One region of the Streptosporangium sp. NPDC002524 genome, then DNA from elsewhere that is predicted to be linked to it. Evidence: riboswitches for the same ligand, from Rfam matches in the RefSeq annotation. Region 1 holds a riboswitch; each other region holds the start of a gene.
What was found. Region 1 has a riboswitch for S-adenosylmethionine ahead of ABT053_RS27270 (aminotransferase class V-fold PLP-dependent enzyme). Riboswitches for the same ligand answer to the same signal wherever they lie in the genome.

Region 1 (5,175 bases):
ACCTGGCGTGCCGCGATGGAGCATGCGCTCTACGGCGAAAGCGGCTTCTATCTCCGGGAGCGCCCCTCCAGCCATTTCCGCACGTCGGTCGGCGCCTCTCCCGTCTTCGCCGAGGCCGTGCTGCGGGAGCTGGCCGCGATCGACGAGGCGCTCGGCGGTCCCGGACCGCTCGACCTGGTCGACATCGGCGCAGGCGAGGGCGAGCTGGCGGCCGGGGTGCTCGCCGCGGCGCCGCCCGCGCTCCGGTCGAGGCTGCGGGTGACCGCGGTCGACCTGGCGCCCCGCCCTGCGGCGCTGCCCGGGGAGATCGCCTGGGCGAAGGCCGCGCCGGACGGGATCCGCGGGCTGGTGATCGCCAACGAGTGGCTCGACAACGTCCCGGTCGACATCGCCGAGCAGACGGCCGACGGGCCCCGGCTCGTCATGGTCAACGTCACCGACGGCGAGGAGCGTCTCGGCGGCAGGCCCTCCGAGGCGGACCTCGCCTGGCTGGACCGCTGGTGGCCGATGCGGGCCGTCGGGGAGCGGGCCGAGATCGGCAGGCCGCGCGACAGGGCCTGGGCGTCGGTGATCGTACGGCTGGCGCGCGGCCGGGCGGTCGCGATCGACTACTCCCACGCCCTGGACGACCGGCCGCCGTACGGCACGCTGGCCGGCTACCGCGACGGGGCGATGGTCGCGCCCGTGCCCGACGGCTCGTGCGACATCACCGCCCACGTGGCGCTCGACGCCTGCGCGGCCGCCGGTGAGAGCGCCGGGGCCGTCACGACGGCGCTGACCACGCAGCGGGAGGCATTGCGCGCCCTCGGGGTCACCGGGGGGCGCCCGGCGGTCGAGCAGGCCAGGAACGACCCGCGCGGCTACCTGCAGGCCCTCGCGAGGGCCTCGGAGGAGGCGGAGCTCATCGCCGCGGGCGGCCTCGGCGGGTTCGGCTGGCTCTCGCAGAGCCGTCTCTGACCTGGCGGGCCGACACCGTTCCGGCGGGGGGCCGCCCGGCCAGGGGTTCCGAGGGTTCCGAGGTTTCGAAGGCTCGGGGGTTCCGGGGGCTCCGGGGGCTCCGGGCTTCCGAGAGCTCCAGGGTTCCGAGGGCTCCGGAGGCCCCGGGGTTGCGGGGGTTCCGGGCTTCTGGGGGTTCCGAGGTTCCGGGGGTTCCGGCGAAGCGGGCGGGGTGCCGCACGGCCGTGCGTGGCGGCACTCGGGTCACGCGCCGGACCGCTCTTGGACCCGCACCCGCTCTCAGACTCGCACCCGCTCTCAGACCCGTACCTGGAGGGATTCCAGACCGCGGATGACGTAGCCCGGTCCCCAGGACGGCTCGGCGGCGAGTTCCATCTTCGGCGCCTTGCGCAGCAGGGCGCCGAAGGACTCGATCAGCTCGACCCTCGCCAGCGGGGCCCCCAGGCAGAAGTGGATCCCGGCGCCGAAGGAGATGTGCGGGTTGTCGGCCCGGCCCACGTCCAGGCGGGCGGGGTCGGCGAAGACCTCGGGGTCGCGGTTGGCCGAGCCGAACAGCAGTGCCACCTCGGTGCCGCGCGGGATGTCGATCCCGCCCACCGAGATGTCCTCCAGCACCCAGCGTTCGAACATCTGCAGCGGGGTGTCCCAGCGCATCAGCTCCTCGACCGCCGTGGGCAGCAGGGCGTGGTCGGCGCGGAGCCGGTCCAGCTCGGCCGGGTTGCGGAACAGCGACCACCAGCCGTTGCCGGTGACGTTGACGGTGGCCTCGTGCCCGGCGTTGAGCAGCAGCACGCAGGTGCCGACCAGCTCCTCCTCGGTGAGCCTGTCGCCCTCGTCGGCCACCAGGGCGAGCGCGCTGATCAGGTCGTCCCCGGGGTCGGCCCTGCGGGCGCGGGCCAGCTCGACGAGGTAGGCGGAGAACTCCTCGGCCGCCCGTACGGCCGTGTGCTGGGCCTCGATCGACGGCTGGAGCTCGTACATGCCGCAGATGTCGGCCGACCAGGGACGCAGCAGGTGCCGGTCGGCCTCGGGGACGCCGAGCATCTCGGCGATCACGGTGACCGGGAGCGGCTCGGCGACCTCGGCGATCAGGTCCCCGCCGCCGCGCCCGACGAAGTCGTCCACCAGCTCCCCGGCCATCCGGGCGACCTTGGGGCGGAGCGCCTCGACCATGCGGGGGGTGAACGCCTTCGACACCAGCCGCCGGAGCCTGGTGTGCACCGGCGGCTCGACGTCGAGCATCCCCGCCCTGATCACCCGCCAGAACGGGTCCTGGAAGTCGGGGTCGTCCGGCCTGCCGAACTCCCGGTGCGAGGCCACGTGCAGGTAGGAGCGGCCGAGCCTGCGGTCCCGCAGCAGCGCGTTGACGTCGGCGTGCCTGGCCACCAGCCACTGGCCGGTCGGCTCGAAGAAGCTGACCGGCCGCTCTCGTCTCAGCTCGTCGTAGACGTCGTAGGGGTGGGCGACGAATTCCGGATTCCAGGGATCAAAGCGCACGTAGGCATCGTAATCCCCGGTCTCGCTGACCCCCGGCTCAGGAGCCGGGCCGCTCGTCGGGCTTTCCCCTCTCGCCCCGCTCGTCCGCCCGGCCCGCCGGAGCCGTCTGACCCGCCGGAGCCGCCTGGCCCACCGGGTTCGCCGGGGTTCCCGGTGTCTCCGGGCTCTCCGGCCTCTCCGTGCCGGTCTGGTCGTCGGCCTCGTAGCGGGAACGCAGCTCGACCGGCTTCCGCTTCTTCGCCTTGCCGCGCATCCGGATGTTCAGCAGCTCCACCAGCAGGGAGAACGCCATCGCGAAGTAGATGTAGCCCTTGGAGATGTGCTGCTCGAAGCCCTCGGCGATGAGCACGACGCCGATCAGCACCAGGAAGGACAGGGCGAGCATCTTGATGCTCGGGTGCCGTTCCACGAAGCGGCTGATCGGCCCGGAGGCGACCAGCATCACGATGACCGAGACGATGACGGCCGCGATCATGACACCCAGTTCGTCGACCATGCCGACCGCGGTGATCACCGAGTCGAGCGAGAAGACGACGTCGAGGATCATGATCTGGATGATCACCGAGGTGAAGGACGCGGCCACCCTGCCCTCGGAGTGGCCGGAGTCGCCCTCCAGGCTGCCGTGCATCTCGTGGACGCTCTTGCCCAGCAGGAACAGGCCGCCGAGTATCAGGATCAGGTCGCGCCCCGATATCCCCTGCCCGAAGACCTCGAACATCGGTTCGGTGAGTCTCACCACCCACGACAGCGCCAGCAGCAGCAACAGGCGGCTGATCAGGGCGACGGCGAGGCCGAGCCTGCGCGCCTTGTCGCGCTGTTCGGGCGGGAGCTTGCTCACCAGGATCGAGATGAAGATGATGTTGTCGATTCCCAGGACGATCTCCAGGGCGACAAGGGTGAAGAACCCTATCCATATCTCCGGGTTGGTCACCCAGTCCATTGATTTCTCCTTCGTCGGTCGGCGCATGCACACACCGTCGGCCAACTGCCCGAACGCTTGTCCGGCTGACTGCCAGGACGACCGGGAGGCGCCCGAAGTTCCTTCCCCGTCATCACGCTTCGCTGTCAAATTCGCCAAGTGCCTCCGAGGGCGCTCGCCCCGGCTCCGATACCGGGTTGATCACGTTTCGGACTTGCGAGGCACCGCGGGGTGTCGGTTATAGTTCCCCCGTAGGTCATGAGTGCCAGTGACAAGCCCCGGCTCGCTGGCCGGCAACCCTCGCGTCCGCGGCGGGGTGCCCCGGGTGAGGACCTGGTCCGGCACGAGGTGTGCCGGGCAAGCGCGGGCTCCAGGCACCTGTGTCACGGGTTGGGGTCCGATGACCTCGAAGGAGCCCTGGCATGTCCACCCTGACGATCTTCAGCACCCCCGAGAGCCCCGTCGTCCCGGTGAGCGTCCCCGAGACCCGCGCGTCCTCCGGTGACCGCCCGATCCCGGCCGTGCTCGGCTCGGACCTGGAGGTCCCGGTCAGGGGCGGCAGGCTCGTCCGCTACGCCAACCTCGACTACGCCGCGAGCGCCCCCTGTCTGGAGCCGGTGAGCGCCGCCGTCGCCGCCGCGCTCCCGGCCTACTCCAGCGTCCACCGCGGCGCCGGGTACGCGTCCCAGCTGACCACGGCCCGCTACGAGCAGGCCAGGCACACGGTCCGCGCCTTCGTCGGCGCCCGTCCCGACGACTCGGTGATCTTCACCCGCAACACCACGGACGCGACCAACCTGCTCGCCCGCAGCCTGCCCGAGGGCACCACCGCGGTGGTCTTCGAGACCGAGCACCACGCCTCGCTGCTGCCCTGGGACCGGGTCGTGCGGCTCGCCGCCCCCGCCTTCCCCGGCGAGGCCGTCCGCGCCGCCGACGACGCCCTCGCCGCGATCGACGGCCCCAAGCTGCTCGTCGTGACCGCCGCCTCCAACGTCACCGGGGAGCTCTGGCCGATCGCCGCGCTGGCCCACATCGCCCACCGCCACGGGGCCCGCGTCCTCGTCGACGCCGCGCAGCTCGTCCCGCACCGCCGCCTCAACCTGACGGCGCTCGACCTGGACTACGTGGTCTTCTCCGGCCACAAGCTCTACGCGCCGTTCGGCACGGGCGCGCTGATCGGCCGTTCCGACTGGCTCGCCGAGGCCGACCCGTACCTGCGGGGCGGCGGCGCGGTGAAGGCCGTGGAGGACGACGGCACCGAGTGGCACGACGACCCCGAGGCCCGGCACGAGGCCGGGACCCCGAACGTGCTGGGCGCCGTCGCGCTCGCCGCGGCCTGCGACGCCCTCACCGCCACCGGCTGGACCCCGCTGGTCCGCGAGGAGGAGCGCCTCCTCGGGCGCCTGCGCGCGGGCCTCGCCTCGGTCCCCGGCGTGCACGAGCTGTCCCTGTGGGGCCCGGACCACCCGCGCGTCGGCATCGTCTCCTTCGTGGTCGACGGCTTCACCGCCCGCGAGGTCGCCGAGGCCCTGTCCGGCGACTACGGCATCGGCGTCCGCGACGGCAAGTTCTGCGCCCACCCCTTCGTACGGCACCTGCTGGGCGCCAAGGACGGTGGCTGCGACGACGTCACCGCCTCCGCCGTCCGCGCCTCCATCGGCATCGGCACGACCTCCGAGCACGTCGACCGGTTGGTCGACGCCCTGCGGGATCTTGCCTCGCGCGGCTGACGTGACAGCATGGCCCTATGACTGAAGGCGCGCCCCGCGAGCTGAACGTGGGAATGGGGGCGGGAGCCGAGG
Region 2 (5,175 bases), on a different contig from region 1:
GTCGAGCAGGCGGCGGTCGGCGGGCCGTACGTTCACCAGGCCCGACTCCTCGTCGAGCTCGCCCCGGTCGCGGAGCGCGGAGACGAGCGGGTCGACGGCCCGGCTCACGCTGGGCGCGGGCAGCCGCGCCTCGACGAGGGTGGTGGCCGTCACGCCGCCGGGCACGCTGGGGGTCTGTGCCCGCCAGCGCCCGTCGTGGTGGTCGACCTTGACGTTCGCGCCGAGGAAGGTGACCACCCCCGCCCTGGCGAGGGCGCGCAGCTCCTCCAGCCGGGGTCCCGGCGGGCCGCTGGCGACGTAGCTGAAGAACCCGGCGAACCACGGGTCGGAGATGCCCAGCTCGGCGAGGACCCCGTAGGCGGAGAGCAGTCCGAGGATCATCGCGTGGTCGGCGCTGTGCGCGGGGTCGGAGCGTCGCCGCAGGTCGGCGGCGAGATAGCCGTGCATCCACTTCTGCAGCCCGGCCTGGTCGCCGAACCGGATGCCGTCCAGCGGCCGGTCGAGCCGGTCGAAGTCGAGCCGGTCCTGGTGCCGGGGCACGGTCTCGCGGATCAGCTTGCGCATCGCGAGGCTGCGCCACTCCTCTGCGGCGAAGCCCTCCTCGAACTCCGCCCAGCTCCGCTTGACGCGCTTGGGGTGGGCGGTGACGAGCTCGTGGTAGTACGCGAAGGCCAGCTCCTTGGCGACCAGCGGCCACACATCCCGGCGGAAGTCCCACGGCCCCTCGCCCAGCGCCTCGCGGGTGAGGAAGCGCGGCACCGGCGGGCGGGCGCCCGTGAAGGGGTAACCGGTCTTGGAGTGGTACGGCACCCCGCGCCGCGACCCCACGTGCATGTGGGGCTCGCGCCCGCTGGGCAGGTAGACCAGCTCCCCGTCGTACTCGCGGACGAACCGGCCGCCCCGGCCCGAGGTGAGCAGCACCATCAGGTCGACGAAGGCGAGCCCCATCCCCCGCATGATCACCGGCTCTCCGGCGGGGACGCCGTCCAGGTCGAGGTCCGCCGCGTAGCCGGTGGGCAGGTAGCGCAGTCCCCCGCGCTCGGCCAGGCCGGCCAGCGCGCCCTCCTCCCTCGTCGGCGTCACGTCGCCGTGTCCCTGGGCCAGGATCACCGCGTCGGCCTCGATCGTCCGGCCGTCCTCCAGCTTCACCGCCTGCCCGCCGGGGACGTCGGCGAGGTCGACGGCGCGGGCGGCGTGCACGTGCACCCGGACGCCGCGCGGGGCGTTCGCCACCGCGTGCCGGAAGACGTGGGAGAGGTAGCCGTTCTGCGCCGGGCGGGAGGCGAACCTGCCGGGGTCGCCGCCGAGCCACTCGGCCAGCGTGGGCCCGGGGCGGATCGGCCCCTCGCAGCGCACCGACTCGTCGGTGAAGAGCGTCACGTCGGCGGCGGCGGAGTTCATCCAGAGCAGGTCCGGCTGGTCGTGCCGCCAGACGCGCCCGCCGCCCGGCGGGTGGGGGTCGATCACGTGGACGTCCAGCGACGGCCAGCCGAGCAGGTCGGTGGCGTTGGCGCAGATGCGCTCCACCAGGCAGGTGCCCGTCGGGCCGGCGCCGACGACGGCGATCGAGGCGCTCATACGGCGGCTCTGCGGTGCGGCTGGTCCCAGTCGGCATGCAGCGGCTCGACCGGGATCCGCCAGGCGTCGGTCTCGCCCTTCCCGGGGGCGATGACGGTGAAGTCGGTGTTCTCGCGGAAGGCGGGGTGGGCGTACAGGTCCCTGGCGTAGTCCCACAGGTTGGGGAAGGCGGTGAGCGGGCGCTCGCTGATCCTGGCCGCCGGGTTGTCGCTCAGGTCGAAGCGGAGCAGGGTCGGCCAGAGCCGCACGTCCGACTCGGTGATCCCCGAGCCGAACAGGAACCTGCGGTCGGCCAGGCGGTCGTCCAGCTCGTCCAGGAAGGCGACCACGGCCGCGCGCGCCTCGGTGTACGCGGCCTCGGTGGTGGCCGCCGCCACGCGGCCCGCCGCCGTGTTGACGATCTCGTAGATCCTCGTGTTGAGCTCGTCGATCTCCGGCCTGAGCTCCTCCGGGTAGAGGTCGGCGTCGGGGTCGCCGCCGAACCGGGTGGCCAGGTCGATCGTGATATGGGGGAAGTCGTTGCTGACGACGCGGCCGGTCGTCCTGTCCCACAGCACCGGCACCGAGACGTGCCCGTCGAAGCCGGGCTCGGTCACCTCGTACGCCTGCCGCAGGAGGGTGAACCCGTTGACCGGGTCGGCGCCGCGCCGCTCGCGGAAGGCCCATCCGCGCCCGTCGCGCTCGTCGTCGACGTAGGAGAGCGAGACCACGTCCTGGAGTCCCTTGAGGGAGCGCACGATGGCCGCGCGCTGCGCGTACGGACAGACGGCCGCGACGTAGAGGTGGTAGCGGCCCGGCTCCGCGGGGAAGGCCGGTGTGCCGATGCGCCCCTGGAAGGGGTAACGCGGGCCGGGCCTGCCACCGGGCCGGTAGTGGCCGTGGGTGTCGAGGTCGACGGGGCTCGCGTGGTTCAGTGTGCTGGTCTTCGACATGTGGCACTCCCGGGCATGTCTCGGTGACCCTTGAGGGGGTCCGCGCTTGCGGCACGCCCACCGTGCCGCCTGGTCTCCCCCGGGGGCACCCCGCCGCGGTGCGAGGGTTGCCGGTCAGCCAGCCGGGGCTTCTCACTGACACTCTTAACCTATTTAGAAGGTAGGAAATACATGAATCTCTGTCAAGCCTTAATGTCGGGGAATGTCCTATGAGAGCGTGAACGTGGTCTACCGCAAGTACGACGGCTCACTGCACTGGCACCACCGCGGCCTGCTGCTCGGCGAGGACGAGCACGGTGTGTGGACGGGGTGCGTGGCCGACTCCAGCGGCCACAAGGGCGACGGCCCCGCGGTCGCCTGGCCGCATCCGTTCGTGATGCTCTTCCCCCGCGACGCCTGGTGGACGGCCGCCTTCAACGCCGCCCCGCACAAGCACGAGATCTACTGCGACGTCTCCACGGTGCCGGAGTGGAAGGACGGCGAGGTCACCATGGTCGACCTGGACCTCGACGTGATCCGGACCCGCCGGAACCTGCTGAAGGGCCGCGCGAGCCGGGTCTTCCTGGACGACGAGGACGAGTTCGAGGAGCACCTGGTCAAGTACGCCTACCCGCCCGGCGTGGTGGAGAGCGCCCGCGCCTCGGCCGCCTGGCTGATGGAGGCCGTCACCGCCCGCACCGCCCCCTTCGGGGACACGCCGCACTGGCTCACCCTGGTCAGCTGAGCCGGCCACCTGGCCGCGGATCCCGGGATCCGCAGCCGGATGCCACCGGGCCCGCCCTCGGGGCCCGGTGGCATCCGGCACGACGCCTTGCGTAAAGGTCCGGCGTGACGCCTTCCGTGAAGGGACCCGTTGCCTCAGCGGGCGCGGCGGCGGAACAGCAGGCCGGAGAGAATCGCGGAGACCAGCAGGAAACCGCCGCACCAGGCCAGCGCCTTCCACGGGTCGCTCCCCACCGGCTGACCGAGCAGCAGGCCGCGCACGGACTCGATGATCGGCGTGGCCGGCTGGTTCTCCGCGAACCCGTGCAGCCACGCGGGCATGGTGTGCACCGGGACGAAGGCGCTGCTCGGGTAGGGCAGGAACATCACGAGGAAGGTGAAGCCGCCCGCCGCCTCCGGCGTCCTGGACAGCAGGCCGACCACGGCCGAGACCGCGGAGACGGCCAGGACGAACACCACCAGGATCCCCGCCGCCGCGGCCCAGCCGGACAGGCCCGCCTCCGCCCGGAAGCCGAGCAGAAACGCGACGACGAACACGATGACGAGCGAGGCGAGGTTGCGCACGGTGCTGGCGGCCACGTGCCCGCCCAGGAACGCCCCGCCGCCGACGTCCATCGACCTGAACCTGTCGACGATCCCCCGGCTCATGTCCTGGCTGACGGCGACCGCGGTCAGGGAGGCGCCGTAGGACGCGCACATGACGAGGATGCCGGGGACGGCGTAGGTGACGTAGTCGACGCCGGTCTGGATCGCGCCGCCGAACAGGTAGACGAACAGCAGCATGACCAGGACGGGCATCAGGAACGAGGTGAGCAGCGCGTCGAGGTTGCGCAGCGACAGCCGGACGGCACGGCCGGTCATCACCGGCCAGGCGACGAGTTCAGACACCGGCCCGCTCCCCGCTCGCCGGCCCACCGTTCGCCGGCCGACCGTTCGCCGGCTCCCTGTTCATCGGCTCCCCCTTCGTCGAATCCCTGTTCGTCCGCCCCCCGCTCGCCGGCTCCCTGTTCGTCAGCGCGAGGAACGCGTCGTCGAGCGTGGCGCCCCGCACGGTGAACCGCTCGACCGCCGAACGCCCCGGGTCGACCTCGTCCAGCAGCGCGCGGATCTCCGCGGCGCTCCCGCCGGTGGCCGCCCCGACGGTCAGCCTGCCGGGATCGGTGTGGACGGCACGCGCCCCGAGCAGGCGCGTCACCTCGGCGAACGACCGGGCGTCGGCCAGGACGAGGTCCAGCCGCCAGGCGGCGACCCTCGCCTTGAGCTCGTCGGCGGTGCCCTCCGCCACCACGCGCCCCCCGTCGAGCAGCGCGATCCTGTCGGCCAGGCTGTCGGCCTCCTCCAGGTACTGGGTGGTCAGGAAGACCGTGGTGCCCGACCCGGTGAGGCGGGTGATCACCTCCCACATCGCCTGCCTGCTCCGCACGTCGAGCCCCGTGGTCGGCTCGTCGAGAAAGATCACCGAGGGCGCGCCGACGAGCCCCGCGGCCAGGTCCAGGCGTCGCCACATGCCCCCCGAGTACGTGCCTACCCGCCGCTTCCCCGCCTCGACCAGGTCGAACCGCTCCAGCAGCTCGGCCGCCCTGCGGCGGGCCCCTCCGCGTGACAGGCCGGACAGCCGTCCCATCATCCGGAGGTTCTCCTCGCCGGTGAGCAGCTCGTCGACCGCCGCGTGCTGGCCGGTCAGGCTGATGGCGCGGCGGACGCGGCGGCGGTCGCGTACGACGTCGAACCCGGCGACCGTGGCCCGTCCCGCGTCCGGCGCGACCAACGTCGCCAGGGTGCGCACGGTCGTCGTCTTGCCCGCGCCGTTGGAACCGAGCAGCGCGTACACGCTGCCCTTGGCGACGCGCAGGTCGACACCGGTCAGCACGGCGACCCGGCCGTAGGACTTGGTGAGGCCGGACACCTCTATCGCTGGTTCCACTACCCCTCCTGTGTATGG
Region 3 (5,175 bases), on a different contig from region 1:
CCCCAGGGGTGGCGCCAGGATGGCGCTGGGGCGGCGCTGGACGGTCAGGGCCGCGCCAGGGCGGGAGGATCAGCCTCCGGCCACCGCCGGGATGATGGAGACCTGGACGCCGGAGGGCGTGGCCGTGTCGAGGTTGTCGACAAAACGGACGTCCTCATCCCCGACATAGACGTTGACAAAACGTCGGATCTTTCCCGATTCATCGAGAATCCGGGCCCCGATCCCCGGGAAGTCCGCGTCGAGCTTCTGCAGAACATCGCGCAGGGTCTCTCCCTCTCCGTTCACCTCGGCAGCACCATCGGTGTAAGTCCGGAGAATCGTCGGAATCCGCACAGAAACGCTCATAATTCAGTACCTTTCACGATTTCTAGGCGATAGCCGCACGGAATGCGTCAAGGGACGGCCGAATCACCGCGGTCGGGCGCGCCTCCGCGGCGACCGCGTCAAGGGTCTTGAGACCGTCGCCGGTGTTGAGGACCACGGTCTCGGCGTCGGGGTCGAGCGTTCCCGAGGCGACCAGCTTGCGCAGCACCCCGACGACGACGCCTCCGGCGGTCTCGGCGAAGATGCCCTCGGTCCTGGCCAGCAGCCGGATCGCGTCGACGATCTCGGCGTCGGTGACGTCCTCGACCGCCCCGCCGGTGCGGCGGGCGATGTCCAGGACGTACGGGCCGTCGGCCGGGTTGCCGATCGCCAGCGACTTGGCGATCGTGTCCGGCTTGACCGGGCGGATCACGTCGTGGCCCGCCTTGTAGGCGGCGGAGACCGGGGAGCACCCCTCGGCCTGGGCCGCGAAGATCTTGTAAGGCTTCTCCTCGACCAGGCCGAGCGCGATCAGCTCCTTGAAGCCCTTGTCGACCTTCGTGAGCTGCGAGCCCGACGCGACCGGGATGACGATCTGGTCGGGGATGCGCCAGCCGAGCTGCTCGGCGATCTCGTACGCCAGGGTCTTGGACCCCTCCGCGTAGTAGGGCCGGAGGTTGACGTTGACGAAGCCCCACTGGTCGCCCAGCTCGTCGCCGATGAGCTCGGAGCAGAAGCGGTTGACGTCGTCGTAGGTGCCCTCGATGCCGATGAGCCTGCCGCCGTACACGGAGGCCATGACGATCTTGGCCTGCTCCAGGTCGGAGGGGATGAACACGCAGGCGTCCAGCCCGGCCCGCGCGGCGGCGGCGGTCACGGCGCCGGCCAGGTTGCCGGTGGAGGAGCACGAGAGGGTGTGGAAGCCGAAGCTGCGGGCGGCCTCGACGGCGATGGCCACCACGCGGTCCTTGAAGGAGTGCGTGGGGTTGCCGGAGTCGTCCTTCACGTGCAGGGAGCGGATCCCCAGCTCGCGGGCGAGGTTTCCGGCGTTGACGAGCTTGGTCCAGCCGGGCGCCATGTTGGGCTTGCCGGCCACGTCCTCGGGGACGGGCAGCAGCGAGCGGTAGCGCCAGATGTTGGTCGGCCCCTCGGCGATCCGCTCCCGGGTCACACGCCCGAAGTCGTACGCGATCTCAAGGGGCCCGAAACACTCGTTACACGCGAAGCTGGGGCCGAGGTCGTAGCGGGCACCGCACTCCCGGCAGGAGAGGGCCACGGCGGGGCCGAAGCGCGGGTCACGCGCGCCGCCAACACGGCCGGAGGAGGTGGTGGGGTTGTTCTCAGTGGTTGCGAGCGCCATGAAGCGAGGCCTTTCCCTCATCTTCGTCTGCGGACCACCCTGGTCACAGACCGGAATTGGCACCTGTCCCGGCCGACCTCGCGCAGATCGCGAGTCTTGAACCGGGATGGTTGCCGGGGCTTCGCAGGGCCGGTCCCTCCACCCCTCTGGATGAGCAAATATTCAGTTGTGAACCTGACGCGCAGGTCCTAAGCACTCTACCCCGCCCCGCCGCCCTCCTGACTCCTTGTCTCACTGTGCGAGACATGACGTGTTATCCAGCGGACAACCGGGGCCGGTCCGCCGGTCGTGGGGCATCCGGCACCCGCCGGGGAAAGCCGGTGAGGTCCCCGCCGGGCCCGGCGGGGACCTCACCTCTCCTCCCGGTCGCCGCGGGCTACGGGGTCCGGTACCCCAGGGTGTAGGGGCCGGAGCCGGCCGCGGAGAACACCCGGTAGCGGTAGTAGCCGGCCGTGCCGGTGTAGGAGATCCTCTCGTCGGGGCCCGCGCTGTCGGAGGTGGCGACGACCGTCCAGCTCGCGCCGTTCCACTTCTGCAGGTACAGGTCGAAGTCGGTGCCGTCGACGCCGTCCAGGCAGCCGGTGTGCAGGCCCGTGACGGTCGAGCGGTAGTAGAGGTTGTTCGGCTGGTAGACGGACTGACCGGCGGACAGGGTGCCGGTGTAGGTGTTCGGGAAGCCGATGCAGGTGCCCGTGACCGGTGGCGGCGGGTTGCCCGCGGTGGTCCTCAGGCTCAGGCCGTAGGCGGTGAGGATCTCGGCGACCGGCTGGAAGTAGGTGGTGCCGCCCTGGCTGCAGTCGCCGGAGCCCCCCGAGGTGACGCCCTGGGCCTGGTCGACGGAGATGAAGGAGCCTCCGGAGTCGCCGGGTTCGGCGCAGACGTTGGTGCGGGTCAGCTGGAAGACGGTGCCCTGGGGGTAGGTGACGCTGGCGTCGCGCTGCTGGATGAGGCCGCAGTGCCAGTCGGTGGTGGAGCCCGACCGGCAGACCGAGGCCCCCTCGATGGCGACCCGGGCTCCGGCGACGGGCACGGTGCCGCCCTCGCCGTTGTCCACCGCCGGGGTCGCCGTCCAGCTGGCGTTGACGGCGACCCAGGAGTAGTCGTTGCCCGGGAAGGACGACCCCTGGAAGGTGCCCTGGATGACGCGGTTGAAGCCGGTGGTGGTGTCGCCGGTCCTGCCGCAGTGCCCGGCGCTGACGAAACCGTTCTGGGTGCCCTTGAGCACGGAGAAGCCGATCGAGCAGCGGCTGGTGACACCGATGTAGTAGGCCTCCCCGCCCACCAGGTTGTACAGCGGCTGGGGAACCTCGGTGGAGGGCAGCACGACCACCGCGGTCTCGTCCACGCCGGCGCTCTCGACGACGGTCTGGGCGACGTTGGGGAGCGGGGCGAGGACGACCACCTTGTTCCGCTTCACGTCGACGTAGCGCACGCTCGACACGAGCGGCTGGGCCGGCAGGGTGCTGTCGAGCTTCTTCTTGATCGCGGCGAGCTCCGCGAACGACCTGGGGACGACCTCCGCCAGGGCGCCCGCGGAGACGATCATGGGGATGTCGGCGGCGCTGGTGGTGGCCATCACCAGGGACTGCGCGCTGTTTCCCCGGAGCCAGGTGCCGCCGAAACGGGGACCGAGCCTCTTGGTCAGCCGCAGCGCGATCGGGGTCAGGCGGGCCTCGTTGAGCAGGCGGGCCTGAGCCTGGGCCGCGGTGAGACCGAGATCGCGCTGGAGCGCCTCCAGCATGCCCGGCGGGGGTTGCATCACGGCCGACGCGGCAGACAGGGCCGACGCGGGCGACAAGGCCAACGCGGACGAGGCGGGCGAGGCGGGCGAGGCGGGCGACATGGCCGACGCGGACGAGGCGGCGGTCGTGCCCGGGGCGCTCGCCGCCCGGCGGTCGGCGCCGGCCGGCACGGCGGCCAGGGCGAGTGCGATGACCGCCAGGACGCACCCGGCGCCGGCGGCATGTCTGCGGGACATGTGGTCTCTCCTCGGCCTCGGTTTCCAGAAGCGTGAGGGGAGATCACCGCGGGTCACCGATCGATCACGTGACGCGGGCAACGCCACTTTAGATCAGACGAGTCCTCCCGAGGCCGTCGAAGCCGCGCGCCACGCGGAGGAGATTCCCGGACGGCACCCAGCGGCCGGGTGCCGCTCCCGGCCGGTCATCGCCCCCGGCCGGGCACGGCCCCGCCGGGCCGACGCCCCACCCCGATCGGGCGGGCACTCCGGCCGGACGGCCGCTCAAAGCGGGCACGCCCCCGGACCGGGCAGCCCGCTCATGTCAGGCAACCCGCTCGCACCGGGCGGCCGCTCAAAGCGGGCACGCCCCCGGACCAGGCAACCCGCTCATGTCGAACAGTCCGCTCGTGCCGGGCAACCCACTCATCCCGGGCGGCCGCTCAAAGCGGACACGCCCCCGGACCGGGTGGCCGGTCAGAAGCCGTAGGCGTCGCCCAGGGCGCCCTGGACGTACTTGCGCGCCTGGTGGATCCGTGACTTGGCGGTCCCCAGCGGGATGCGCAGCTGCTCGGCCACCTCGTTGTAGTCGAGCTGGCAGATGTCGCGCAGCACCAGCGCCTGGGCCAGCTCCGGCTTCTCGGCCTCCAGCGCCTCCATCGCGTCGAGCAGGTCCAGCCGGGACCCGGCGATCACGCTCACCCGGGCGACGTCCGGCTTCTGCAGCGGAAGCTCGTCGGAGCTCTGCTCGGCCGCGCGGCGCTTCAGCGAGCGGTAGGTGGTCCTGGCGCAGTTGGCGGTCACGATGTGCAGCCAGGTGCTGAACCGGGCACGCCCCTCGAAGCGGCCGATGTTGCGCGCCACCGCGAGCAGGGTGTCCTGGCAGGCCTCCTCGGCGTCCTGCCGGAAGGGGAGGATCCGGCCGCAGTGCCTGAGCACGGCGGGCTCGATCCGCTTCAGCAGCTCACCGAGAGCGCGGTGGTCACCTTGGGCGGCCGCTCGGGCCAGGTCCTCGGTCATCTCGTCCAGCGCCATCACGGGCCCCCATCAGCGGTCACGGTCGCTGGACATCCTACGGTCGGGGATCGCGGATGGTGACCCTCCCTCCCCGCCACAAAAAGGGTGACATGGCGGGCCTCATCACTCCACCTGCTGACAAGAGCTGACACAATTCGATGAACGCCCTTCCTTCCTTGACCCGAAGAGCGAGGACATTCCGACAAGGTGCCGGTTAACCTTGGGGGTCTCCACGCTCAAGGAGAATCGATGAGCGCGATCCTGGTGGCCTCCAACCGCGGCCCCGTCTCCTTCACCCTCTCCGAGGACGGCTCGCTGTCCATGCGCAGGGGAGGTGGCGGCCTGGTCTCCGGCCTGTCGGAGGTCGCGAGGGACCTCGACGTCCTGTGGGTCTGCGCGGCGCTGTCCGACGGCGACCGCGGCGCCGTGCGGCTGGCGCCCGGCGGCCGGCTCGACCAGGCGGGCTACGACACCGGGGCGCTGCGGATGCTCGACATCCCCCCGGCGACCTTCCACCGCGCCTACAACGCGGTCGCCA

Region 2: another riboswitch for S-adenosylmethionine. It lies ahead of ABT053_RS41495 (glutathione S-transferase C-terminal domain-containing protein); the one in region 1 lies ahead of ABT053_RS27270 (aminotransferase class V-fold PLP-dependent enzyme).
Region 3: another riboswitch for S-adenosylmethionine. It lies ahead of thrC (threonine synthase); the one in region 1 lies ahead of ABT053_RS27270 (aminotransferase class V-fold PLP-dependent enzyme).

The regions. Positions count from the first base shown of each region.
Region 1 covers NZ_JBEOWK010000016.1:234,474-239,648, forward strand. Annotated here, with positions in the region: gene ABT053_RS27255 (SAM-dependent methyltransferase) at 16-957, shown strand; gene ABT053_RS27260 (cytochrome P450) at 1,255-2,454, opposite strand; gene ABT053_RS27265 (TerC family protein) at 2,492-3,394, opposite strand; SAM riboswitch class IV at 3,628-3,743, shown strand; gene ABT053_RS27270 (aminotransferase class V-fold PLP-dependent enzyme) at 3,796-5,103, shown strand; gene ABT053_RS27275 (NADH-quinone oxidoreductase subunit D) at 5,121-5,175, shown strand, end outside.
Region 2 covers NZ_JBEOWK010000045.1:10,862-16,036, reverse strand. Annotated here, with positions in the region: gene ABT053_RS41500 (FAD/NAD(P)-binding protein) at 1-1,578, opposite strand, end outside; gene ABT053_RS41495 (glutathione S-transferase C-terminal domain-containing protein) at 1,575-2,510, opposite strand; SAM riboswitch class IV at 2,548-2,660, opposite strand; gene ABT053_RS41490 (DUF402 domain-containing protein) at 2,713-3,234, shown strand; gene ABT053_RS41485 (ABC transporter permease) at 3,369-4,121, opposite strand; gene ABT053_RS41480 (ATP-binding cassette domain-containing protein) at 4,114-5,157, opposite strand.
Region 3 covers NZ_JBEOWK010000049.1:1,202-6,376, forward strand. Annotated here, with positions in the region: gene ABT053_RS42110 (MoaD/ThiS family protein) at 70-345, opposite strand; gene thrC (threonine synthase) at 368-1,663, opposite strand; SAM riboswitch class I at 1,678-1,820, opposite strand; gene ABT053_RS42120 (S1 family peptidase) at 2,040-3,641, opposite strand; gene ABT053_RS42125 (RNA polymerase sigma factor) at 4,098-4,655, opposite strand; gene ABT053_RS42130 (alpha,alpha-trehalose-phosphate synthase (UDP-forming)) at 4,887-5,175, shown strand, end outside.